Regions from separate parts of the Bacillus sp. LLTC93 genome, predicted to be linked through region 4. Evidence: predicted binding sites of a transcription regulator. Region 4 holds the regulator's gene; each other region holds the start of a gene.
What was found. Region 4 encodes LexA, which represses DNA repair genes until DNA is damaged. Its sites were predicted from a motif close to CGAACATATGTTCG; they were not measured.
Positions count from the first base shown of each region.

Region 1: ruvA (Holliday junction branch migration protein RuvA) is a predicted target of LexA. The motif match lies at 3,393-3,406, and genes of this name have one in related genera.
Region 2: recA (recombinase RecA) is a predicted target of LexA. The motif match lies at 2,566-2,579, and genes of this name have one in related genera.
Region 3: C6W18_RS12880 (YhjD family protein) is a predicted target of LexA. The motif match lies at 4,450-4,463, and genes of this name have one in related genera.

Region 1 covers NZ_PVME01000001.1:716,755-722,907, forward strand. The annotation lists gene tgt (tRNA guanosine(34) transglycosylase Tgt) at 1-420, opposite strand, end outside; gene queA (tRNA preQ1(34) S-adenosylmethionine ribosyltransferase-isomerase QueA) at 452-1,480, opposite strand; gene C6W18_RS03880 (DUF2905 domain-containing protein) at 1,515-1,715, opposite strand; gene ruvB (Holliday junction branch migration DNA helicase RuvB) at 1,708-2,712, opposite strand; gene ruvA (Holliday junction branch migration protein RuvA) at 2,724-3,329, opposite strand; gene C6W18_RS03895 (intercompartmental signaling factor BofC) at 3,479-3,979, opposite strand; gene C6W18_RS03900 (protein kinase family protein) at 4,219-4,863, shown strand; gene C6W18_RS03905 (hypothetical protein) at 4,899-5,081, opposite strand; gene C6W18_RS19935 (hypothetical protein) at 5,273-5,422, shown strand; gene thiC (phosphomethylpyrimidine synthase ThiC) at 5,456-6,153, opposite strand, start outside.
Region 2 covers NZ_PVME01000003.1:15,130-21,282, forward strand. The annotation lists gene rny (ribonuclease Y) at 1-1,148, opposite strand, end outside; gene recA (recombinase RecA) at 1,449-2,492, opposite strand; gene C6W18_RS09575 (competence/damage-inducible protein A) at 2,670-3,920, opposite strand; gene pgsA (CDP-diacylglycerol--glycerol-3-phosphate 3-phosphatidyltransferase) at 3,937-4,518, opposite strand; gene C6W18_RS09585 (helix-turn-helix domain-containing protein) at 4,593-5,507, opposite strand; gene C6W18_RS09590 (DUF3388 domain-containing protein) at 5,531-6,153, opposite strand, start outside.
Region 3 covers NZ_PVME01000003.1:650,661-656,813, reverse strand. The annotation lists gene C6W18_RS12905 (iron chelate uptake ABC transporter family permease subunit) at 1-686, shown strand, start outside; gene C6W18_RS12900 (iron ABC transporter ATP-binding protein) at 677-1,435, shown strand; gene C6W18_RS12895 (siderophore ABC transporter substrate-binding protein) at 1,458-2,402, shown strand; gene C6W18_RS12890 (LCP family protein) at 2,546-3,502, shown strand; gene C6W18_RS12885 (hypothetical protein) at 3,541-3,975, opposite strand; gene C6W18_RS12880 (YhjD family protein) at 4,062-4,424, opposite strand; gene C6W18_RS12875 (TVP38/TMEM64 family protein) at 4,584-5,201, shown strand; gene lepB (signal peptidase I) at 5,201-5,713, shown strand; gene C6W18_RS12865 (AbrB family transcriptional regulator) at 5,749-6,153, opposite strand, start outside.
Region 4 covers NZ_PVME01000001.1:61,156-67,308, reverse strand. The annotation lists gene tkt (transketolase) at 1-345, opposite strand, end outside; gene C6W18_RS00370 (DUF896 domain-containing protein) at 533-763, opposite strand; gene C6W18_RS00365 (YneB family resolvase-like protein) at 832-1,479, opposite strand; gene yneA (cell division suppressor protein YneA) at 1,497-1,808, opposite strand; gene lexA (transcriptional repressor LexA) at 1,968-2,588, shown strand; gene C6W18_RS00350 (hypothetical protein) at 2,637-3,086, opposite strand; gene C6W18_RS00345 (IseA DL-endopeptidase inhibitor family protein) at 3,380-3,922, shown strand; gene C6W18_RS00340 (STAS domain-containing protein) at 3,955-4,803, opposite strand; gene C6W18_RS00335 (NucA/NucB deoxyribonuclease domain-containing protein) at 4,937-5,317, opposite strand; gene C6W18_RS00330 (ArnT family glycosyltransferase) at 5,545-6,153, opposite strand, start outside.

The sequences.
Region 1 (6,153 bases), 660 kb from region 4:
CGCATTTTGGATCTCCATGGCTTTTTCAGGAGAAAGGAACAGCTTGTCTCCGTTTAAGTGATTACGGAAGTGAACGCCTTCTTCTTCAATTTTTCTAAATTCACTCAAAGAAAATACTTGGAAGCCACCTGAATCAGTTAGAATAGCTCGATCCCAGTTCATAAATTTGTGCAAGCCGCCCGCTTCTTTCACAATGTCATGACCCGGACGGAGCCATAGATGGTACGTATTGCTTAAGATGATGCCTGCATCCATTGCTTTTAATTCTTCAGGCGCCATTGTTTTCACTGTAGCCAGTGTACCTACTGGCATAAATACAGGCGTTTCAAACGACCCGTGCGGTGTATGAACGCGGCCAAGACGTGCACCTGTTTGTTTGCATGATTTAATGAACTCATAACGTATCGGTAATTGCGACAAAAATGAGCCCTCCTGTCTTTGTTGTATGTTCTTATTGAATCAGCATGGCATCGCCAAAGCTGAAGAATCGGTATTCCTCTTTTACTGCCTCGTTGTACGCTTTCAGTACGTGTTCTCGTCCAGCTAATGCGCTGACGAGCATAATTAACGAGGATTTTGGCAGATGGAAGTTCGTGATCATTCCATCAATTGCCTTGAATGTGTAGCCAGGGTAAATAAAGATCGACGTCCAGCCACTTGACGCTTGGAATTTGCCATCATGTGCACTTGCAATGGTTTCAAGCGTTCGTGTTGATGTTGTGCCAACTGAAATAATCCGCCCGCCTTCTTGGCGCACGCGATTAAGCTCTGCAGCCGTTTCTTCATTCATTTCGTAAAACTCTGCGTGCATTTCATGTTCTTCAATACGCTCCGCACTGACCGGACGAAAAGTGCCAAGCCCCACGTGCAAGGTAATAAAAGCAATATGCACACCTTTCGCTTTCAGCGCATCCAGCAGTTCGGTTGTAAAGTGCAGACCGGCAGTAGGAGCGGCAGCTGAACCAACTTCTTTCGAATACACGGTTTGATACCGCTCACGATCATCAAGCTGCTCTTTAATATATGGAGGCAGCGGCATTTCTCCAAGGGATTCAAGCACTTCATAAAAAATGCCTGTATACCGAAACTCGACTTTTCTCCCGCCATGTTCCAGTTCCTCTGTACATACCGCTTGGAGCCGTCCATCACCAAATGTGATAACCGTTCCTTTTTTCACACGTTTTGCTGGTTTTACGAGTGTTTCCCAATTGTCTCCTTCTTCTTGTTTCAATAGAAGAAGTTCAACTTTTGCCCCTGTATCCTCTTTCATGCCAAACAGACGTGCAGGCAGAACACGCGTATTATTTAAAACGAGACAATCACCCTTTTGAAAATAATCCGTGATTTGTGAGAATGTATCATGTGTGATCGCACCCGTTTGTTTATTTAAGACCATCAGTCTTGATGCATCTCGTTTTTCAAGTGGAACTTGTGCAATCAATCTTTCTGGTAAATCAAAATCAAATAGTTCTAGCTTCATTTCCTTCACCTATTCTGTAGTTAACTAGTTAACGTTATTTCATCCGTCCAAAGATATTGAGTAAAATGGTTAGTACGATGCTAATGACAATGCACGTAATAACGGGGAAAAAGAACGTCACATTTCCTTTTTTCACAAAAATATCACCTGGAAGCTTACCAACCAATTGAAACAATAAGCCTGCGGCAAAAAGGACACCACCTAAAATCATCAATATTTTAGGGAATTCAGTCACGAATCGGAACCTCCATATGAAAATGTTCATACGCTTCTCTTGTGACGATCCGGCCTCTTGGCGTTCTTTGCAGAAAACCAATTTGTAGTAAATACGGTTCGTACACATCTTCAATCGTATGTGATTCTTCTCCAATTGTCGCTGATATCGTATCAAGTCCAACAGGACCGCCTCTAAATTTTTCAATCATACTTAAAAGCAGCTTGTGGTCTATATGATCCAGTCCCAGCCTGTCGACTTGGAGACGCTCAAGGGCATCTTCGGCTATGTCCTGTGTAATGGCATGATTCCCAAGCACCTGCGCAAAATCTCTTACTCTCCTGAGTAAACGATTGGCGACCCTCGGCGTTCCACGAGAACGTCTCGCTATCTCTTCAGCTGAGCGAACATCGATCCCAATCTCGAACAGCTCGGCTGTTCTTGCTACAATGTGAGCCAAATCTCTTTGCTCATAGTATTCCAATCTTGCATGTACCCCAAACCTATCACGAAGCGGCGCTGTTAAAAGCCCAACACGGGTCGTAGCACCAACAAGTGTAAATGGCGGTAAATCAAGCCGTACAGAGCGCGCTGTATCTCCTTTTCCAATGACGATATCTAGACAAAAATCCTCCATCGCCGGATATAGCACTTCCTCAATTGAGCGCTGCAAGCGATGAATTTCATCAATAAACAAAACATCGCCAGGTTCAAGAGATGTCAAGATAGCCGCCAAATCTCCAGGACGCTCAATCGCTGGTCCAGACGTTGTACGCAGCTGAACATTCATTTCATTGGCAATGATCGACGCAAGCGTTGTTTTCCCTAGTCCAGGCGGTCCATATAAAAGGACGTGATCAAGCGTTTCCTGCCTCATCCTGGCAGCTTCAATAAACACGCTGAGATTATCCTTTACTTTTCGCTGACCAATATATTGGCTAAGCGTCTGAGGCCGCAGACTTTGCTCAATGGCTGATTCATGGTTGTCTGCTTCAGTTGAGACGAGCCGTTCATCCATGAGACATCACCCTATTTCAACATTTTTTGTAAAGCTTTTTTCACATATTGATCGGTTGTGAGATTCTTCTCTTCTTTTAATAATGGAAGAACCTTTTTGATTTCACGATCACCATATCCAAGAACATTTAAGGCTTCAAGCGCTTCATCTAAAGCGGTTTGCTGCGTTTCGACCTGAATATGATCCTCGTGATTAAATAAGTTGCCAATCATTTCTGGCACCACATCTGCAAGCTTTCCTTTTAGATCAAGAATGATCTGACGGGCTGTTTTTTTGCCAACGCCAGGGAATTTAATAAGGAATGCTTCATCCTCACGTTCTATCGCTGAAATGACAGCGCCAGGATCACCGGAAGCAAGGATCGCAAGTGCGCCCTTTGGTCCAATCCCTGTGACATTTAACAGTTTTGTGAACAACGCTTTTTCTTCTCGTGTTTGAAATCCATATAACGAAAACGCGTCTTCCTTTATGTAATGATACGTATAAATCGTTTCTTGTTTATTTACTTGATAGATAAACGGGTTTGGGGTATAGACTTGATATCCCACTCCGCCGTTTTCAATGACAACATATTGCGGGCACACATAATCAATGGTCCCTTTCACAAACTCTATCACCGTTTTCACCTCTTTGACTGTTCTTCATTGTAACATAAATCGAAGAGAAAACCGCAATAAAAGTTAACATACGTTCGCTCAATCCATTTTTACGGTGCAACCATGAAAAACAGCTTGCGGTCTTCACACCAGCAAGCTGTCACACGCTTTTAAAACGATATTTCATTTCGGTAAGGTTTCATGACTTCAAGCACATGCTCAAATTCATCTTTTGTTCGAAAAGGAATGCCTTGTTCAAGCTGCTCCTCCACATGACTTTCTAAACGGGACGTATCAATTTGAAAGAAGAGGTGAATAGGCTCCGCCCAGTCGCCTGGCCTTCCATGAAACGTAGAAATGACACCGTCCTCTGATAATCCGATATATCCATTTGCTTTACTTAATGGAGAGATATCATCAATTTGTTTTCTAAAAAGGGCAAAATCCTCTTGTTGTTCCACGAGCGTCCAGCCTTTATACTGCGTCCAAAATGTGTCTTTGTCTTCTAATGATGCCCGGTGTCTTTCAATACTCACATCGCCGTCTAGATAGACTTTTTCAAGCTGCACGTTGATGGTGCTTGACTGCTTTTGCAAGTGTTCTTTTCCTTCCATATCCGCAGCGGAAAAAAGAACACTTGTCATGATAAGTCCTGTAACGAAACGTTTCATCTTCACTTTCACTATTTACACCTCTTTAGAACATAAGATCGATGCATGACATATGTAGTTTGACCCTTTTTTCTAAACATTAACCAAACCGATTACATGGACTCGTTTTAAGAGTCTTTCATTGTATCCTTCATTCGTAAATGTTATGTTTTATACAATCCATTGCTTTATCGAATGAAACGGTTTTTTCATCATTCGTTTTTCAGCCGCATAAACTGAAACCAAAGAAGGTGAAGTCAATGTCAGATGTCAAAAGATTAGCCGAATCGATTCAGTATCATGAAGAAAAACGTTTTAATAAGCTCGCCTTAAAACCGGCAGAGCTTGAGCTGTGCGGCAAAGGAAGAAGTGCTTATGTATTTTCATATAAAAAAGACGGCAAGAAAATGGCGTTAAAAGTCTTTTTTCCCTCTTATCAACACATTGCCCGCAAAGAGGCAGCAATATATGAAAAACTTTCCGGTTCGTCTTACTACCCTGAGATTTATGAGTCTGGGGATCAGTATATTTTAATGGAATATATAAAAGGTCACACATTCTATGAATGCCTGACAAAGGGGATTCCGATCAAGAAACAAATGATTGAACAAGTAGATGAGGCGCTAGAAGAAGCACGTGATAAAGGGTTAAACCCTTCAGATATCCATCTGCGCAACCTGATCTTAACAAAGGAAGGGCTCGTGAAGGTAATCGACGTTGCCCGCTTCACCCAAACGAAAACATGTCATCAATGGGATGATTTAAAAGCTGCTTATGTCTATTACCAAAAACCTTTTTTCCCTAAAAAAGCGCCGCGTCTGTGGCTTGAAGTGATTGCCTATTTGTATAAAAAGAACTGGTTCTCCCGCGGCCAGCTTAACAACCGAAATGATTTCTCTGCATAATGAAAGCCGCTCTCCTTCCGAGCGGCTTTTCTGTTTTATTCTGTTTCTACATGGATACTATTGACATTTAATAGGTTAATGATTTCATTATTCAGCTTAAACCATTGATTGGATTCCTCAATTTTTTTATACACATCGTAGGTAGCTGGACGTTTTAGCTCGAAATCAAGCACTTCCCCATTGTTCATATGAAATGTTACCTTGAATACTTTCATCATAAGATCACCTTCCACTCTTTCTTGTTCGCTAACTGGTAAGGTCAGCTCTTTTCATTCATTCTCTATTCAACTCGTTTCCCCTCCTTCTTTCCTTCCAAACGCAAGAAGTTTAAATTTTGTTTAAATTCACACAACATCTCTATCTCTCTAATCTGTAAAGAAGTATATTGTTTAGAAAGGAGGCTGTCTTCATGAAACAGAAAAAGAAACGAACATCTCCAGAGAGACAAACTGTCTTGTTTCATTTAACAGATGCCCTGATTCCGAGTATGGAAATCATGGCGATTGCAGTAAGAGCATTTTTCCATCTCGTGAGAAAAGCCTTTTCAGCCGTTTTATAAAAACCCCGCACAAGAGAAGTGCGAGGTTCTTTTTTAGGACTGATAGATTTGACTTCCTTGGCTGACAAACTCTTTTGCCTTCTTCTCCATCTCTTTTTCCACTTCTTCTGATTGATTGCGGATATCATGAGAAATTTTCATACTGCAAAACTTCGGTCCACACATGGAGCAAAAGTGAGCGGTCTTTGCACCTTCAGCTGGCAATGTTTCATCGTGGAACGCCAAAGCTCTTTCTGGATCAAGTGACAGGTGGAATTGATCCCGCCATCTAAATTCAAATCTCGCTTTCGATAATGCATCATCGCGCTTTTGAGCAGCAGGATGTCCTTTTGCGAGATCAGCTGCATGTGCGGCAATTTTATAAGCGATGACGCCTTCTCTCACATCTTCTTTATTTGGCAGACCTAAATGCTCTTTTGGTGTCACATAACACAGCATGGCTGTTCCATACCAGCCGATCATGGCAGCGCCGATAGCGGATGTAATGTGATCATATCCCGGGGCAATATCAGTTGTAAGAGGTCCTAACGTGTAAAATGGTGCCTCTTTGCAAATCTCCATCTGCTTATCGACATTTTCTTTGATTTTATCCATCGGGACATGTCCAGGTCCTTCAATCATCACCTGTACATCATGTTTCCAGGCGATCTCTGTCAATTCGCCTAACGTTTTCAGTTCTGCAAACTGCGCCTCATCATTTGCATCAGCGATCGAACCTGGTCTGAGTCCAT
Region 2 (6,153 bases), on a different contig from region 4:
ACGTGGCTTCCTTCTACTTCATGATCAATGGCTTTTCCAATGTCATGCAGAAGACCTGCTCGTTTTGCAAGCTTTGCATCTTCTCCAAGCTCTGAAGCCATGAGACCTGCAAGATGTGCAACCTCAATCGAATGCTTCAGGACATTTTGTCCATAACTTGTACGGAATTTTAAGCGACCGAGAATTTTGATGAGATCCGGATGCAGACCGTGAACACCGACTTCAAATGTCGTTTGCTCACCCATCTCGCGGATATAATCATCGACTTCACGGCGTGATTTTTCCACCATTTCTTCAATTCGTGCAGGATGAATTCGGCCATCCTGGACTAGCTTGTCCAGAGCTATCCTCGCTGTTTCACGTCTAATCGGATCAAAGCCCGATAATATGACAGCTTCAGGTGTATCATCTATGATCAGGTCAATACCTGTTAGCGTTTCTAACGTACGGATATTTCGTCCTTCACGTCCGATAATACGACCTTTCATCTCATCATTTGGAAGATTGACTACAGATACCGTTGTTTCAGCTACATGATCAGCTGCACAGCGCTGTAACGCAAGTGAAAGAATGTTTTTCGCCTTTTTATCAGCCTCTTCTTTCGCCCGGTTTTCTGATTCTTTCGTCATGACTGCAATGTCGTGGGAAAGCTCATTTTCAACTTGATCCAGAATGATTTGTTTCGCTTCATCTCGAGTTAGACTAGAAATGCGTTCCAACTCGGCTTTCTGCAAACGAATCATATCATCCACTTTGCTTTCCATCTCTTCAATATGTTGTTGTCGTTCATTCAGAGAATGATCTCTCTTCTCCAACAGGGACTCCCGTTTATCTAAAGATTCATCTTTGCGATCAAGATTTTCCTCTTTTTGAAGTAAACGGTTTTCTTGTCTTTGAAGCTCATTACGTCTTTCACGAACTTCTTGCTCCGCCTCTACACGAAACGAATGAATTTCATCTTTCGCTTCCAAGAGTGCTTCTTTCTTCAATGCTTCCGCATCACGCTTTGCATCCTCAACAATTTGTTCGGCCATGTTTCTTGCGCCGGATATTTTTGCTTCTGCAATGGTTTTACGAACAAAGTAGCCAACAACTAAACAGATTAGGCTCAGCAAAATGGAGATGATCGTAAACATCGTAGGCGACATATTTTCACCTCCTCTTGCTATGAACTTGGTTTTACAAATAAAGTGTCGGCATGTACATTGTTTTGTGCCTCAACATACAGGGCCTTCACAGGGAATGAGATCCTCACTGCCCTTGTCAAGTTTAAATTAGTTATCAATCATGTTAAGAAAAACAAGTGATACATTCCCATTGTAATTGTGTCGGAAATACTTGTCAAGCTAGTCAGACTGAGGCGTAAGTCGTTATTTCAAGCGAAGACAGAACTTTTGACCCGCTACTTGTCATGTAATTGTAAAAAAAAGACGCTTTTCAGCGTCTTTTTAGTCTTTAAATTCCAATTCTTCTTGTCCTTCTTCTTCGGTTGCTTTCACTCCGTTTGTATCCAAACCGTAATGTTCTCTGATTTGCTCTTGAATCATGAGAAGGATATCCTTGTTTTCTTTAAGGAACTGTTTCGCGTTTTCGCGGCCTTGTCCAAGACGTTCCTCCTGGTAAGAATACCAAGCTCCGCTCTTTTGTACGATATCTAGTTCACTTCCAAGGTCGATGATTTCTCCCTCTTTTGAGATCCCTTCACCGTACATGATATCTACTTCCGCAATACGGAATGGCGGTGCAACCTTGTTTTTCACCACTTTAATTCTTGTTTTATTCCCCATAATGTCATTGCCTTGTTTCAGCTGTTCAGCACGGCGCACTTCTAAACGAACAGACGAATAGAACTTCAGTGCACGTCCACCAGGCGTTGTTTCAGGGTTACCGAACATGACCCCTACTTTTTCACGAATTTGGTTAATAAAGATGGCAATTGTTTTCGATTTGTTGATAGCACCTGATAGTTTACGAAGTGCTTGAGACATCAAACGTGCTTGAAGACCAACGTGTGAATCACCCATGTCTCCTTCAATCTCTGCTTTTGGTACAAGAGCAGCTACTGAGTCAATGACAACAATATCAACTGCACCACTGCGGACAAGAGCTTCTGCAATTTCAAGTGCTTGTTCTCCTGTATCCGGTTGAGAAAGTAACAACTCATCGATATTGACACCTAGTTTTTGAGCGTAAACTGGATCTAGCGCATGCTCTGCATCGATAAATGCAGCTTGTCCTCCCTGCTGCTGAACCTCAGCAATTGCATGAAGTGCCACTGTCGTTTTACCAGAACTCTCTGGACCATACACTTCAATAATACGGCCGCGAGGATATCCACCTATTCCAAGCGCAGTATCAAGTGCTAACGAACCACTAGGTACTGTTGAAATACGTGTATCTGTGCGCTCTCCTAGTTTCATAATAGAGCCTTTACCAAACTGTTTTTCTATTTGTTTAAGAGCCATATCTAAGGCTGCTTGACGATCACTCATTCTATTGTTTCCTCCTTTATCAATTCCACTATCTATACTATACCTTGTTTTACGTCATTTGCCAAGAAAAAAACGAACACATATTCGATTTTTTCTTGGCAAATCTTTTAAGAAAAGAGCTGCTTCTATTAGAAAAAACACTCTTTTATAAAGGAGTAAACCTAACAAAAAACAAAATTAACTCTCTTTTAATAATTTGAGCAAATGATGCAGACCATATTTCACAGCGCGTTTCCGAATGCCTGATCGACTGCCTGTAAACATCCATTCAAACACGTCTTTCTGATCTTTAGTGGATAGCCCAATGAACACTTTTCCGACAGGCTGTCCTTCATGGCTAGCAGGTCCTGCCACACCAGTAAAGCTAATACCGATATCGCTTCCTGTCAGCTTTCTAACGCCCTCAGCCAGTTCTAAAGCGCACTCTTTGCTGACAGCGCCATGAGAAGACAACGTTTCCTCCCGGCAGCCAAGCACCTGCTGCTTCACTTGATTGGTATAACAAACCACACTTCCGTTAAAAATCGATGATGCCCCTTCGAGATCTGTCAGCCACTCGGAGAACATGCCGCCAGTCAGGCTTTCAGCTGCTGCTACTGTTTTCCCGTGTTCGTGCAAGGCCTTGGACGCTTCACGGACAAGAGATGTATCTCCATATCCATAGAAGTACTCGCCTACCCGCTCTAAAATTTGCGCTTCTGTTTCTTTTAACAGACGCTCCGTTTCTTTTTCATCCTCGTGCTTGGCTGTGAGTCTTAGTGTCACTTCACCGTCAGCTGCAAGCGGTGCAATCGTCGGGTTGGTCTGAGCATCGATTAAATCTTCAAGATCTGTTTCAAGCTGTGATTCACCGATTCCGAAGAAACGCAACACGACAGACACGATTTTTTCCTTTAAGCCAAGTTTCTCAGAAATCAGCGGCTTCGCCTCGTTTTCAAACATCGGGTGCAGTTCACTTGGTGGTCCAGGAAGTAGAACATAAAACGTATCTTCTTCTTGAATAAACATACCTGGTGCCATCCCGAACCGATTCACCAGCACATCAGACCCTTCTAGAACGAGTGCTTGCTTACGGTTGTTCGGTGACATGTCACGTCCGGTCTTTCGAAAGTAGTCTTGAATCGATTCAAATGCTTCTTCATTTAGCACTAGCTCTTTTCCGAGCGTATTTGCAATGGTTTCTTTTGTTAAATCATCTTTTGTTGGTCCAAGACCGCCTGAGAAGATCATAAAATTAGATCTTTCCTGCGCCACTTGAATGGCTTGTTTTAAACGCTCTGGATTGTCACCAACTGCTGTGTGGTAATAAACATTCACACCAATTTCAGCTAGCTGTTTGCTGATGAATTGTGCATTCGTATTCGTAATTTGCCCTAGCAAAAGTTCGGAACCGACTGCAATAATTTCTGCTTTTCTCTCTGACTTCAAAGCGTACACGTCCTTTTTAGTTAGAATTCTTTAAAGCTTCCCAGTTTTTCGCAAAGTAATCCCAGCCCGAGACAACAGTGAAGAACACCGCTACCCACATCGCAAGATCACCGAACGGGAATGATACAAGTTCAAACGGCAGGTTATGCAATAGAAGTGCCGAAATCGCAATGATTTGCGCCCATGTTTTCACTTTTCCAAGCATATTGGCCGCTACCACTTCACCGCCTCCGGCTAATACGAGCCTCAGGCCTGTTACAGCAAATTCACGGCTAATGATGACAATCGCCATCCATGCCGGTGTGAGGTCATATTGAACAAGTATAATTAAAGCAGCTGACACAAGCAATTTATCTGCAAGCGGATCTAAAAATTTACCAAAATTCGTCACTAAATTAAACTTACGTGCGTAGTAACCATCAATCCAATCGGTTGTCGAAGCCACAATAAACAAGATCGCCCCGACAAGGTGAGTCACTTCGATACTCACATCACCAAAGCGTGCAACACCCCAGTCAAAAGGTGCTAGCATAATGATCATAAAAACAGGGATCAAAGCGATCCTAGAAAGAGTAATTTTATTCGGTAAGTTAAACATGAAATCCAATCCTCCAATAAAGCAATTTTTTTATGTATATAATAGTAGGAACAAAAGAAAAGTCATCTACTTGCTTAAGATGACTTTTCCTTTCCTTTATTCACAATCACAATGTTTTGTGTCATGGTGTCTTTAGGGTCTAATTCGTATTTAAGTGTCTCGTCATTGACCTTGATGTCAATTCCAGTCGCATTCCCGAGACGGATATCGATCTGAGATAGCTCTGACAGGTCTGTTTTAAACGATTCGCCATCTTTCAGTTCACCCATCTTCAGCACTTTTCCAGATTCGTCTCTCACGCGCAGCCATGAAGCTTGTGTTGCAGAAATGGTTAACTCCATATCATCTGCACCCGACACTTCATACGTTGTCGTGGACCCTTCTGTATTCGTCGCCTTCACAGAAACAGCTTCATCGTCTTTTGATGAATCATCCTTTGATGAATCGTCTTTTTTAGATGTATTTTCTTTATCATCTGACGAAGCTTTTTCTTTTTTCTTTTGATCCTTTGCGAGTGATGAATCCTCAGACACTTCGTATTTTGATTCTGATTTCTGAGGAGCTGTCTGATTATTCTTCTGTCCGCTATCATGATTGACCGCTTGCACGATCACATAAATGATGGCGATCACCACAAGTATGCCTCCAATGATTAAAATCGTCGGCAATAGCTCCAGCACCTTCGAGGCAGGCTTTGGCAGCTCTCTTTGCGGTTTAATATTTGATAATTTATCAGAGACTTCATCGTTATACGTGCTTGGTACATCTTTACGAAATTCTTCGAACAATTGTTCAGGATTTAGTCCAACGGCTTCGGCATATTGTTTAATAAACGCTCTGACGTAAAATTTACCTGGAATAATATCATAGTTTCCTTGTTCGATTGCTAGCAAATAGCGCTTTTGGATTTTGGTCGCCGCCTGAAGATCCTCCAGCGACATCCCTTTTTCCTCTCTGGCCTCAATGAGCCGTTTTCCCAATTCAGTCAAAACAAACACCTACCATTACCATATTAAAAATCGAAGCCAGAAAAACCAGAATGATCAAATACTTGTGGTTCTTCAGCGTGCTCGTATGTAATTTCTTCGTCTGCACTATTGCGCAGTTCAATGATATAGTCGAAATCGTCCATTGTATATTCTGAATTTTGAATAAAGATGTCTGGATGCTCGACCACTTTAGTTGCAGGCAGTCTCATAATTTCTCTTAAAAGCTGCAAGTGTTTCTCAGAACCTCTTCTTGTTGACACAATTCCATCAATGATAAAGACATTATCTGGGCTGTATTCATCAGCAATCAGCTGACTGCGGATGGTCTGTTTCAAAAGAGTAGACGATACAAACAGCCATCTCTTGCTTGCACATACACTTGAAGCAACAATTGATTCTGTTTTTCCAACACGCGGCATTCCGCGAATCCCAATCAATTTATGTCCTTCTTTTTTAAACAATTCAGCCATAAAATCAACAAGAAGACCGAGCTCGTCCCTTTCGAAACGGAACGTCTTTTTGTCATCAGCATCCCGCTGGATGTATCGTCCATGACGAACAGCTAAGCGGTCACGAAGTTTTGGCTGTCTTAATTTTGTTACTTTTATCGTTTCCATTGTATTTAAAATTGATTCAAGGCGCTTCA
Region 3 (6,153 bases), on a different contig from region 4:
GATCGACCAATTTGATGATCGTCAATAAAAACCTGAATTTTTTCCTTTGTGTTGGGCTGATGATTCTTTTTTCCGTGCTGCTATATACGGTGATGTTCAAACGCAAAAACAAGCACATTTTCTTACTTCTACTTGTTGGTATTGTATTTGGTACATTGTTCAAAAGTCTTTCTTCCTTTATGGAAATGCTCATTGATCCGAATGAATACCAGGTCGTACAGGATAAATCTTTTGCAAGCTTTAACCACATGAATACAGATATCCTACTCATTGCTTCTATTTTATTTGTAGCGCTATGTTTTTATATTTGGACATTCCGCTCCAAATTAGATGTGATGTCCTTAGGAAAGGAACATGCTGTGAATCTAGGGATTGACTATGATGGCATCACAAAAAAGATGCTGATCGTGATTGCCGTCCTTGTGTCTATCGCAACGGCTCTTGTCGGACCTATTACGTTTCTTGGCTTACTCGTCGTGAACGTGGCAAGAGAGCTATTTCGTACATACCGGCATACGTACTTGCTATTAGGTTCTTTTTTCATCAGTGTCATTGCCCTTGTAGGCGGGGAGTTTCTTGTAGAAAAGGTATTTACCTTTCAAACGCCGCTGAGTGTCTTGATTGATTTAGTCGGAGGATTGTATTTTATTTACTTACTTTTAAAGGAGAGTCGTTCATGGTCGTGATGAAGGGAGTCAGTAAGACATATAACGGAAAAACAGTGCTTCACAAAACAACTGTCAGTGTGAAAAAAGGACAGCTGACCTCTCTCATTGGTCCAAATGGTGCGGGCAAGAGCACGCTTTTGTCCATCATGAGCCGCCTGATTCAGCCAGACACAGGTGCAGCTTATTTACAGGACAAACCATATAGCGCGTATCCTCCGCAGGAGCTTGCGAAAAAGATGAGTATTTTAAAGCAGTCCAATCACATGAGTGTGCGCCTGACCGTACGGGAGCTTGTCAGCTTTGGCCGTTTTCCTTACTCACAAGGCCATCTGACAAAAGAGGATGAGAAGATGATCGATGTGTCCCTTCAATACATGAGGCTCGTCGATATCCAGCATCAATACTTAGATGAACTAAGCGGCGGACAAAGGCAAAGAGCCTTTATTGCGATGGTGCTGGCTCAGGATACGGACTATATTTTCCTAGATGAGCCTTTAAACAATTTAGACATGAATCATTCTGTTGAAATGATGAAGCTGTTTAAGCAGCTCGTTCATGATCTCGGGAAAACGATTGTTGTCGTTCTCCATGATATTAACTTTGCATCTGTGTATTCCGATCATATCGTCGCCTTAAAAGATGGACAGGTGATCCAAGAAGGCGGAGTAGATGAAGTGATTCAAACAGATGCACTTGAACAAATTTATGACATGCGCATACCGATTGAAGTCATTCGTGGTGAGCGTATTTGCTTATATTTTTCTTAAAAAAATGAAGAGGTGATCAAGCATGAAAAAATGGATATGGATGATGACTGTATTAACAGCGATTGTTGTACTCGCTGCCTGCGGTAACCAAGGGAAAACAGAAGGAACTAATGAGGAAATGGTGACGGTAAAAGACATGCTGAATAAAGATGGCGTGAAAATCAAGAAAAACCCGAAAAAAGTCGTCGTGTTTGATATGGGAAGTCTTGATACGCTGGACAAACTAGGTGTGAATGTGACAGCTTTACCAAAACAAGTGGTCCCAAAATATCTATCCAAATATGAGGATGACAAATATGAGAATGTCGGCGGTTTAAAAGAGCCGAATTTCGAAAAAATTGCAGAGATTAAGCCCGACTTGATTATTATTCAGTCTCGTCAATCAGATGCATTCGATGAATTTTCTAAAATTGCTCCTACGATTTTGATGGATGTAGACACTGCCAACTATATGGAATCATTTAAAAAGAATGCCACGACGTTAGGGGAAATTTTTGATAAGGAAGACGAAGTCAAAAAAGAACTAGCAGCCATTGATCAAAAAGTAGATGCATTAAAGAAACAGGCAAAAGAGTTGAAACAGAATGGTTTAATGATCATGGCCAACGACAGTAAAATGACAGCCTTTGGTGCTAAGTCAAGATACGGACTCATCCATGATGTGTTTGGTATCACACCGGCAGATCAAAAGCTTGAGCCGTCTGACAAACACGGACAAAGCATTTCGTATGAGTATATGGTCAAAACGAATCCAGATTTCTTATTTGTCGTTGATCGAGGCGCAGCGATCGGAGAGGAAACGTCTGCGAAACAGCTTGTTGAAAATGATTACGTGAAATCAGTCAAAGCGATCAAGAACAATCATGTAGTGTATTTGAACTCTGATATGTGGTATTTATCTGGCGGCGGACTTGAATCGTTGACTGCCATGATTGATGAAGTGAAAAAAGGAATTGAACAAAAATAAATATTGGATAAAAGGCTGCTCTTTTTGAGCGGCTTTTTTATTGTGGATTCATAAAAATATGTTGCGCGCAGGAAACTTTCTTCAAAATATGTTATAGTGGAACCTACATTGCTAGACTAAGATAGAGTGAGGGTTCGGAAAGGATGAAGGAGAAAACAAGATCAAAAAGAAGGCTGAGACCTTGGGTGAAAGTCGTGCTGTTTATCATGGCATTTGTTATGGTGATGGCGGTATCTGTGACAGGATACGCCTATTATAAAATTTCAAAAGCGTCGAATAAGGCGCAAGTCTCATTAGAAAGAGGAGACACCTCGCAAAAGCGTGTGAAAGCTTTTGATCCAGGGAAGGATAGCTTTTCGGTACTGCTGCTTGGAATTGACAGCCGTCCAGGTGAAACGGTAGATGAAGCAAGAAGTGATGCGGTCTTACTGGCGGCGGTGAACCGAACAGAGAAAACCATCAAGCTCCTCAGTATTCCTCGTGATTCTTATGTAGATATTCCGGGAAGAGGATATGATAAAATCGCCCACGCCCATGCCTTTGGGAGTGCAGATTTGTCAGTCAAAACGGTAGAAAACCTGTTGAACATTCCGGTAGACTATGTGATTTCAGGGAACTTTAAGGCGTTTCAAGACATTGTAGACGAGCTAAATGGAATTGAAGTAACGATTGAAGATGAAGGCATCGCAAAGCAAATGGAAAAGGATTCAAAGGGGAAAGTTCATGTGCAAACAGGCACACATACACTAAATGGCGAAGAAGCATTAGCCTTTGTGAGAACGAGAAAGGCAGATAGTGACCTCATGCGTGGAAAGCGCCAAATGGAAGCACTTCAAGCCATCTTTGAAAAATCTAAATCTATTTCTTCGATCCCGTCATATGACAACATCATTGATACACTTGGTGATAATGTCTCAACCAATCTGTCCATGAAGCAGTTTATCGGTCTTTTCCCTTTACTGAGCTCGTTGAAATCAGTGGACACCATTCAGCTAAAGGGGCATGATTATCAGCCTGGAAATGTGTATTACTTTGAGTTAGATGGAGCAGGATTAGAAGAAGTCAGAACAGAGCTGAGAGAACAGCTTGAGTTATCATAAATAAGAAGGAGCCTGCCGCTATGGCAGGCTTTTTTCTTTTAATAGTAGAGGGTTGCAGGCATCGTTGGGTACCACACGCCATTTAAAGCAAGCGCCCAGCCGTACACTTTTTGACCTGATTCAATCTTGTCCTTCACTGAGATGAGCGTTTCGTATGAAGTGACTTGATAAGCCTGACCGGTTTTTTTAGCGACAATGACAGATAAAATATTATCATTGAATACACTCGGTTCTTCATCATTACTCGTCCAAGCGATGCGTTGATAAAAATTTGAATTAAAATGATTTTCCAGTGCCTTTACTTCAAACTTCACTCGTTTTCCAACGATGGAAACCGTTGTGTAGGCTACACTTGTAAATTGTGCCGTTGCTGCTGGTTCCTGTTTTCCTGCTTGTAGTGGTTCTGTTGCAGAAACTGCGCTTGGCACAAGTAATCCTGCTGCTAAAGTGAATGCTGCTATTTTTTTGATCATCTTTTTGAAACCCCCTAATTTTTGGTATATTGATCAATTCGCCAAAAATCGAAGGTTTCCTTTGTTTTTGTAAAATATAACCATTTTTATTTTTCTTGATGGAGAAAATATCGAGTAAGCAGTTCCTCTACACGATGTCGTATACGTGGATTAAAGTATTTATGCTTTTCTTCATAGCCATTCATGATAAATAAATACGTCGTAAACCCTTCATCGTGTTCAATTTGCTGTACCTTCATTTTTTCTTTACGTAAATGCTGCTTCAGTTCATAAAGTGCTTTCTGTGCTTCCTTTAACGCAGAGGTAACAAGCTGAATATATGGTTCATTAAGTTTAAATGTTTGGTGTTCTTTTAAGTGTGTCAAATCACGATTGAGGATGGAGATGACCATTGGAAGAAAGATGGCCTGTTCCATCATCTGAAGTTGTATTGTTGATAGTCTTGTCATATCCATGCCTGCTTTCTTTATAAATAGAACGTTTGTTCTTGTTTATTATATCGGATGAGTCAAAGAATCTCAAGGGGGGATGGAGAGGGATTTATTTGTATATTTTTATGTTTTCCATGTAAAATGAAAAGTAGACAAACCTTGAAGGAGTCAAATAAGTTGCCATCATTTCTTTCCGTCTTTACTCATGAAAATATCACATCATTTTTTGAGAGCTATAAGGCCTTTGGACCAATTGTGGCCATATTGCTCCCTTTAATAGAAGCATTTCTACCGTTTTTACCTCTTGTTGTGTTTGCTGTGGCAAATGCAAATGCGTTCGGCCTTTGGGAAGGCTTTTTATTGACCTGGATCGGTGCAAGCGCAGGGTCTATCCTTGTCTTTGTACTGATCAGAAAATTTGGGCAGATGAGAATGCTGAACTTTATCAGCAGACACCCTTCCATTAAGAAATTGATGCTTTGGGTGGAAAAGCGGGGGTTTGGTCCGTTATTTATTTTACTCTGCTTTCCTTTCACACCTTCTGCTGCCGTCAATGTAGTAGCAGGCCTATCAAGAATTAGCATCTGGCAATTTTCATTAGCCGCTTTATCAGGTAAGTGTGTCATGCTTTTGATCATTAGTTTCATTGGCTATGATCTTTCTGCTTTAGTAAAGAATCCGTTAAGAAGTGTCTTTGCGGTTCTAGTTATCGCTTTATTATGGTATGTTGGAAAGAGAGTAGAGAATAGGTTGAACATTCGAATGAGCAAGCGTGAGGACAAAGGAGGCTCTTAATGAAAAAGAAGCCATTGCTATGGTTGATGATTATTACATGCATCGTCTTATTGTTCCAAGTAAAGAATTTCATGTTTGTCACGTACAAAGTAGAAGGGGTTAGTATGGACCCGACATTTACAGATGGAACAGAATTATTAATCAATAAGTTCTCGCCAAAACTCACGAAAATTAGCCGGTTTGATTACGTTTTATTTCATGGACCTAAAAATCAAATTTTGATCAAGCGGGTCATTGGGCTTCCAGGAGAAAAGATCAAGTATGAAGATGATCAGCTATTTGTCAACGGTGCAAAGTGGAAAGAACCATACTTAAAAGAGCAGAAAAAACATAAAATGGGGAACGTCCTGACAGGAGATTTTCAGCTGAAAGCCATCACAGGACACGATAAAATACAAAAAAATCATTACTTCGTCATCGGAGATAACCGAATACATAGCTTTGACAGCCGGCATTTTGGGACGATCTCAAAGGACCAAGTAGTCGGTGTAAAGAGGAATAACGATGAATAAAAAAGAGGCGCTCTGCTCATGCAAAGCGTCTCTTTTTATTTTGCAGCTTTATAATCAGTCTGTCTTTTTGCCCAGAAATGATGTAAGAATCGAAAAAACGGTGGCAGCATGGCAATCACAAGAATGATTCTGACGACTTGTACAGCGACAACAAAGGTGGAATCCTCATGAAGTGTGACTGCTGTTGTCGCCATTTCTGCAATCCCGCCAGGCGAAAAAGCAAGAATGGCTGTAATGACAGAAATACCTGTGATTTCTGCTATCGCAATTGAACTGAGAACAGTCGCAGCAATGAGCCCGGCTGAGCTGACGATGGCCACTATTAAGGTGTTTTTTAGCCCAACAAACATCTGTTTATTCATTTTTGACCCGATGGTTGCACCTAGAAATACCTGTGACGCAATATTGGCTTGTGCTGGCCAATAAGGAATCAAATCATG
Region 4 (6,153 bases):
ACCTGTTGTGGCATCTACGCCTTCAGTGTGTCCAAATTCAGGATGTCCAGGTGTTTTGCTTCCCCATTGGCGGAATTGTTTTAGATCTTCGATGCTAAGGTTGTATCCGCTTAAATGAAGCATGCTATAAAGAAGCATAGAACCATGTCCCGCAGATAAAACAAAGCGGTCTCTGTTAAACCAATTTGGATTTTGCGGACTTACGTTTAAGTGATTCGTCCATAAAGCGTATGCCATTGGTGCAGCACCCATTGGCATTCCAGGGTGACCGGAATTCGCTTTTTCAATTGCGTCTATGGAGAGAGTACGTATTGTTGCAATAGATTTCAATTCAATCGTTTCCATATAAATCCCCTTCCGTATCTTGTGTACACCATTATCATAAATCTACTGTCCTTTTTTCACAACTATTTCACGCTGAAAAAGAAGGATTTTGTCACATTTAGTTTATCGATCACCTAAAAACTTATGCAAATATGAAAAAAGATGAGAATATTCTTCCCATCTTTTCAAAATTCAAGAAATCACGACCTTAATGAAGGTTCTGATCTCTTTCTCTTTTTAATTTTTCTGGTGTGACATCGTTTCCTTCAGGATCGACGATTTTCACAGTTTTAAGTGTATTTTTCATAGAAGAACGAAAAGCTTTTAAATATTCTTCTCTTAAATGCTTTTGTTCTGTTTTTTCAGCGTCCGACAATCCCGTCTCTTTTGACTTTTTTGAAAGCTCATTTATTCTTGCAAGCTGTTCTTTAGAAATCATGACAAACTCCTTTAAAACATTTTCTCTACATACTACTAAATATCATTCATTTTTACAACAATTCATACTTACGTGGTAAGACCTTTTTCGTACTCTTGATACCTTCTATGCACCGTCGCCTTTGAAATGTCAAAGCCCAGTGCCTGAAGTGTTGCTGCAATTTCGGCAAACGTCATGTTGTTTTTTCTTAATCGAACAATCTCTGAAATCGGTACTTCAATACGCTCACGGCCAGGCGCCTGCTCATGGTGTTTTAAATTGAGTTCAGGCTGATACCCGCGCTCAACAGCCCTCTTCATTCCCCGCTTAATTTTCAGGTTATGAATTTTTCGTTGATACTCTTCCACGATTCCTACAATCTCAATGACCATCTCATCTGCTTCTGAAAGCTCAAGCTGTCCTCTATGAAAAACGCTATACACCTTTACTTTCTCTTTAAAAAGACAATGGAGAAGTGCAATTTTTGCTTGTCCTCTTCCAAGTCGCGTCTCATCCTGAATGAGAACAGCATCTATTGACTCTTCTTTCAGCGTAGCAAGCATATCAAAAACTCCATCACGATCTAGATCGTATCCACTTGCTTTTTCTTTAATGACTTTGACCACATTCATCTTGTGCAAAGCAGCTAAAGCTAGCAGTTCTTCTTCTTGTCTTTTCAGCGAGGTTTCCTGCTCTTCTTTGACAGTACTTACTCTCGCATAAATGATTGCGTTCATGTCTTCAATCGACCTTTCTACTGTACCGTTGCAAGTTGATATACGACTGGATGCTCTTTTTTGACTGGTATCACAAGAATGTCTCCAGGCTGGATTTCAGTTGAAGCAAGATCATTGTGTTCGGTTACCCAGTCAATAAACGCATTTTTGTCGATTGATTTACTATCGTTTACTTGATCAGCTAACCCCCAAAGAGTATCACCTGATTGAACCTCTATTTTAACATATTGATTTGGATCATTATGGCTAGTGACTGCGATAAGTGAGAGAAATATGCCAACGATGAATGAGAATACCCCAATAAAAATAATAGATTCTTTTAACCTCATAATGTCATCTCTCCTAATAGAATGTGTGTTCGCTCTTTCTGTTACTCATTATAGATACGAACAAACGTTTCTGTCAAACGTTTTTTTCGAACCTATGTTTGTACTGTTAGGAAAAACATGCTATAATTTCTTTAAAATTGACGTTTTGAGGTGCAAAAGATGACGAAGCTATCAAAAAGACAACTCGATATCCTGAAATTCATCAAAGAAGAAGTAAAAAGCAAGGGCTATCCCCCATCCGTTCGTGAAATTGGAGAAGCCGTCGGTCTAGCATCCAGCTCAACTGTCCATGGACATTTAGCTAGACTAGAAACAAAGGGCTTAATTAGAAGAGACCCGACAAAACCTAGAGCGATCGAAGTATTAGATGATGAGGAAATGAATATTCCAAAGAGTGCTGTAATGAATGTACCAGTCATCGGAAAAGTAACAGCCGGCTTGCCTATCACGGCTGTTGAGAATGTAGAAGAATACTTCCCTCTTCCAGAAACTTTTGCAGCACCAGATGAACAAGTATTTATGCTTGAAATTATGGGAGAAAGTATGATTGATGCTGGTATTTTGGACAAGGACTATGTCATTGTACGTCAGCAAAGCACAGCCAACAATGGAGATATTGTGGTCGCCATGACAGAGGAAGATGAAGCCACAGTGAAACGTTTTTATAAAGAAGATACACACTTTAGATTACAGCCAGAGAACCCGTCAATGGAACCGATTATTTTACAGAATGTGAGTATACTAGGTAAAGTGATTGGCGTATTTAGAAATATTCATTAAAGAAAAGCCGGAATTTCATCAGCTGCTGATGAAAACCGGCTTTTTCTTTTATGAACAAGAATAAGCAAGAATACTCGAACTTGGGAACGAACCAAATGTAAAGTTCGGCCATATAAAGCCTGTTGTACGGCCAAAAGGCTGTGAGGAAAGCACATACATTAAAAATACTTGACCGTTTCTAAGGAACACAATCGTCCACCTTCTATTACATCCCGCTGCAAATTGAACAGTTTGCTGGCCTCCACTTACACTTTGCCCTGAAATAAGTGACTGCATACTTTGAGGCTGAGAGACTGCTTGCTGATACTGAGAGATGATGTGCTGCGACGGAGCTGGCGGGGCTGATTGTCCGCCTGAACCTTGCCCTGGCCCAGTACCTCCCCCTCCGATTGGAAGCCCAGGAAAACCTCCAACTTGAGGAATAGGAAGCGATGGCCATCCTTGTACCTGCCTATCATACAAGTACCCATTCCACATAACTTCATACGGATGATACATACTAAACACCACTTTCTTAGACATTCATCACGACATTATATGTCATAAATGAAAAAGGGTGTTGAACGTCCAAATAAAATTTTTCCAAAAGACGTTTTATTCTTCTTTAGAACGGTTAAATAATAGTTGAGAAGAAAAAATAAAAAAATGAAAACTTTTTGTCTCACTCAAACGTTATATAGATAGAAAGAAAAGAAATAAAAAACATTTATATTTAACACTTGTAATATCACTGTAATTATTGTAACATTTGTAACATAAGAAGTTTTCATTTAAAAAAGGAGGCAATCGCCTTGAAAAAACTATTTGTTTTATTAACTGCTATTATGCTGATGATCTCATTACAAACAACAACACTGGCCGCTTCCAAAAAACCAGCCGCTTTAACAAATAAAGAAGCGTTACATATTGCCCTTGATGCACGAGAACACTTTTGGAGTGCGATGTCAGGCTATAAAATTAATGAACATTCAGATTACAAATTAAAATCATTTAGCTATAAAGACATGACGTACAACTATCTTTCTAAAACATTTGATACAAAGAAAAAACTAAACAGCTACCTATCTCAAGTTTTCACAAAAGATGCGATCACTCATGGTTTAAAAGACTATCAGTTTATTGTTCATAAAGGTAAAATGGCTGTTCCCGTCGGTGACGGAGACAATATGCTCAATTGGGAGAAAGCAACACCTAAACTTGTCTCTAAGAAAAATACAATCCGCACATATGAATTCACAGTCCCAACGCTTGATGGACGTAAAGTAAAACGAACTGTCACTTACGAGAAAGTACAAAAGGATTGGAAAGTAACAAAAATTGACGCTGTGATCTAATTAAAAACCAGGCCCATTACTAGGCCTGGTTTTTATATTGGAGAAAATTCAGTCATTCGATCTAGCGCGTGAGCAAGTGATGATGCCGCTTGAAATTCATGAAAAGGAAGCCCGAGCTGCACAGCTGTTTGAGCAATTTCTGGTCTGATCCCTGAAATGGTTGTCTCCACCCCGATTAACCGTAGTGATGTCACAAGATCAAAGATTTGATGAGCCACCATTGTATCAATAATGACGACACCCGATAAATCAATGCACAAATGCTGAACACCTTTTTGTGAGCACTGTTTTAATGTATTTTCTAATATAATCTTAGCTCTCGCTGTGTCAATGTCACCTACTAAAGGCAATAAGGCAATATGGCTTTTTAAGACGATCACAGGAGAGCTCAGCTCATAAATCATATCTCTTTGAGCAACGAGCTTTTTTGTTGTATTTTTCACATATTGCTGAATGAACACATGGATTGAAATGTTAAACGCCTCTGATATTAAATCATACCAATAAAAGATGCGGTCGATATCAATATCACCTTGACGCTGTTTAATAAACTCTTTTAAGTAATGAAGGACCACTCTTTGATTAGACATATATTCTCTGACAACATAATCTAATGGTGTGTTTAAATGCTTCGGATCACTTGCTAAGTCTTCCGACCACTTTTTAAATTCAGTATGTAAATACGTCTTATCTTCAATAAGAGCACGTATAAAATGCTGATAATAATCTTGATTTTGCCGTTTTAGCTCTTCTACGATGCCTGAATCAGTTGAACGATAAATAGATTCTGGATCATCATCCTCAATTGATTCATACCATGTTTCAGTTAATTTCTCTGCATGTTGCATGAAAAAATCGTATAATGCACGGTTCTTATCCATAAGCATATGTCCCTTCACATTTTCTTCTTGTCATTGTAGATTGATTGTACCACTGAATCTTTTATCCCTGCTAGCTTGAATACGCTCTTATTGTAAACAAAAAAGGCCCCAACAAGGAGCCTCTTCCCAAGTTTTATTTCACAATAAATAAAATTCTTTTCCCATCAGGATAGCCGCTTATTTGGTGCCCGACCCATGAGCCTGCTCCTCTATTATCTGATGGACTGACATATTGAACACTTGCACCCTTTCCTCCCTCAAGACAAACCGCCATCGGCCATTCATCCCGGTCAAAGCCAGGCTTTGTGGGAATTCCTTTTAACGATTCTTGCCTGCGGACATCTGCTCCATTTCGGTCAATGGTACACACATCTGAATGCCCTTTTCGAATGGCTTCTTGAATATGACTGCCTGTTTCAGGATACCGTTCCTTTGGAAATTGAATGACATGATCATAACGGTCCGCCCCTTTTGCCGCCTGATCCTCTCCAAATCCACTTAATAACGCACCCATCCATATCACAAAGCATAGGACGACAACAGTGAACCAGCCTTTCCTCATCTTCAAAAGCTTGTGACCTCCTCATACTTCTTCAGGTATGATCTTGACTTTAAGGAAATGAGTCATTTTTAATGTATGAGTGGTTCAGTGGTGACATGTGAAAAAGATGAGCTGAAGCTGTCGAGCGATTTCTCCATAAGAAAAGACGAATGGTTTTTCAATCATTCGCCTCGCTCCATTTATGATATTCCATCTACTCTATATAATGTTTCATTTTGTGAACTCTCAGAGGGCATCCCCTGTACAGTTGATGAGGAATAGCCCTTATACTCTTCTGTTGAGATCACTGTACCATGTGACTTGATCCAGTTGACTAAATCGCTGTTAGCTGACTGATTATCTGGTAATAAAAAGTATTTCACTTTCCTTTGTTGAACAAGTGCTTTTAATTTGTTTACAGTTAAAATTGGATCCGTCCCATTAAACCCGCCTAAGGCCATCACATTCTCATCTTCATCAATGATATATGGCGCTGCGGTAACTGTCGTAAGTGTCGCAAATAAATACGTTTCACCTGTTTGATGAGTCTTTAAATAAGTGAGTAAACCTTGATCGACACTAGATGTAAACATATTCCCTCCACGTGAACTAGATAGCTGAATACCGGCCTCAGGAAGTACGCTGTTCCCTCCATATATGATAGGGGTTGCAGCCCAATAACCAGGTATCAGCAATAGGGTTGTCAAAGCGATGATCATCAACCGTTTTTTGATCAATTGTTTTTCTCTGTATACGAGCAATAAAATAGCGATACTCAAACCTGCAATCGCAATTGTATACATCCATAC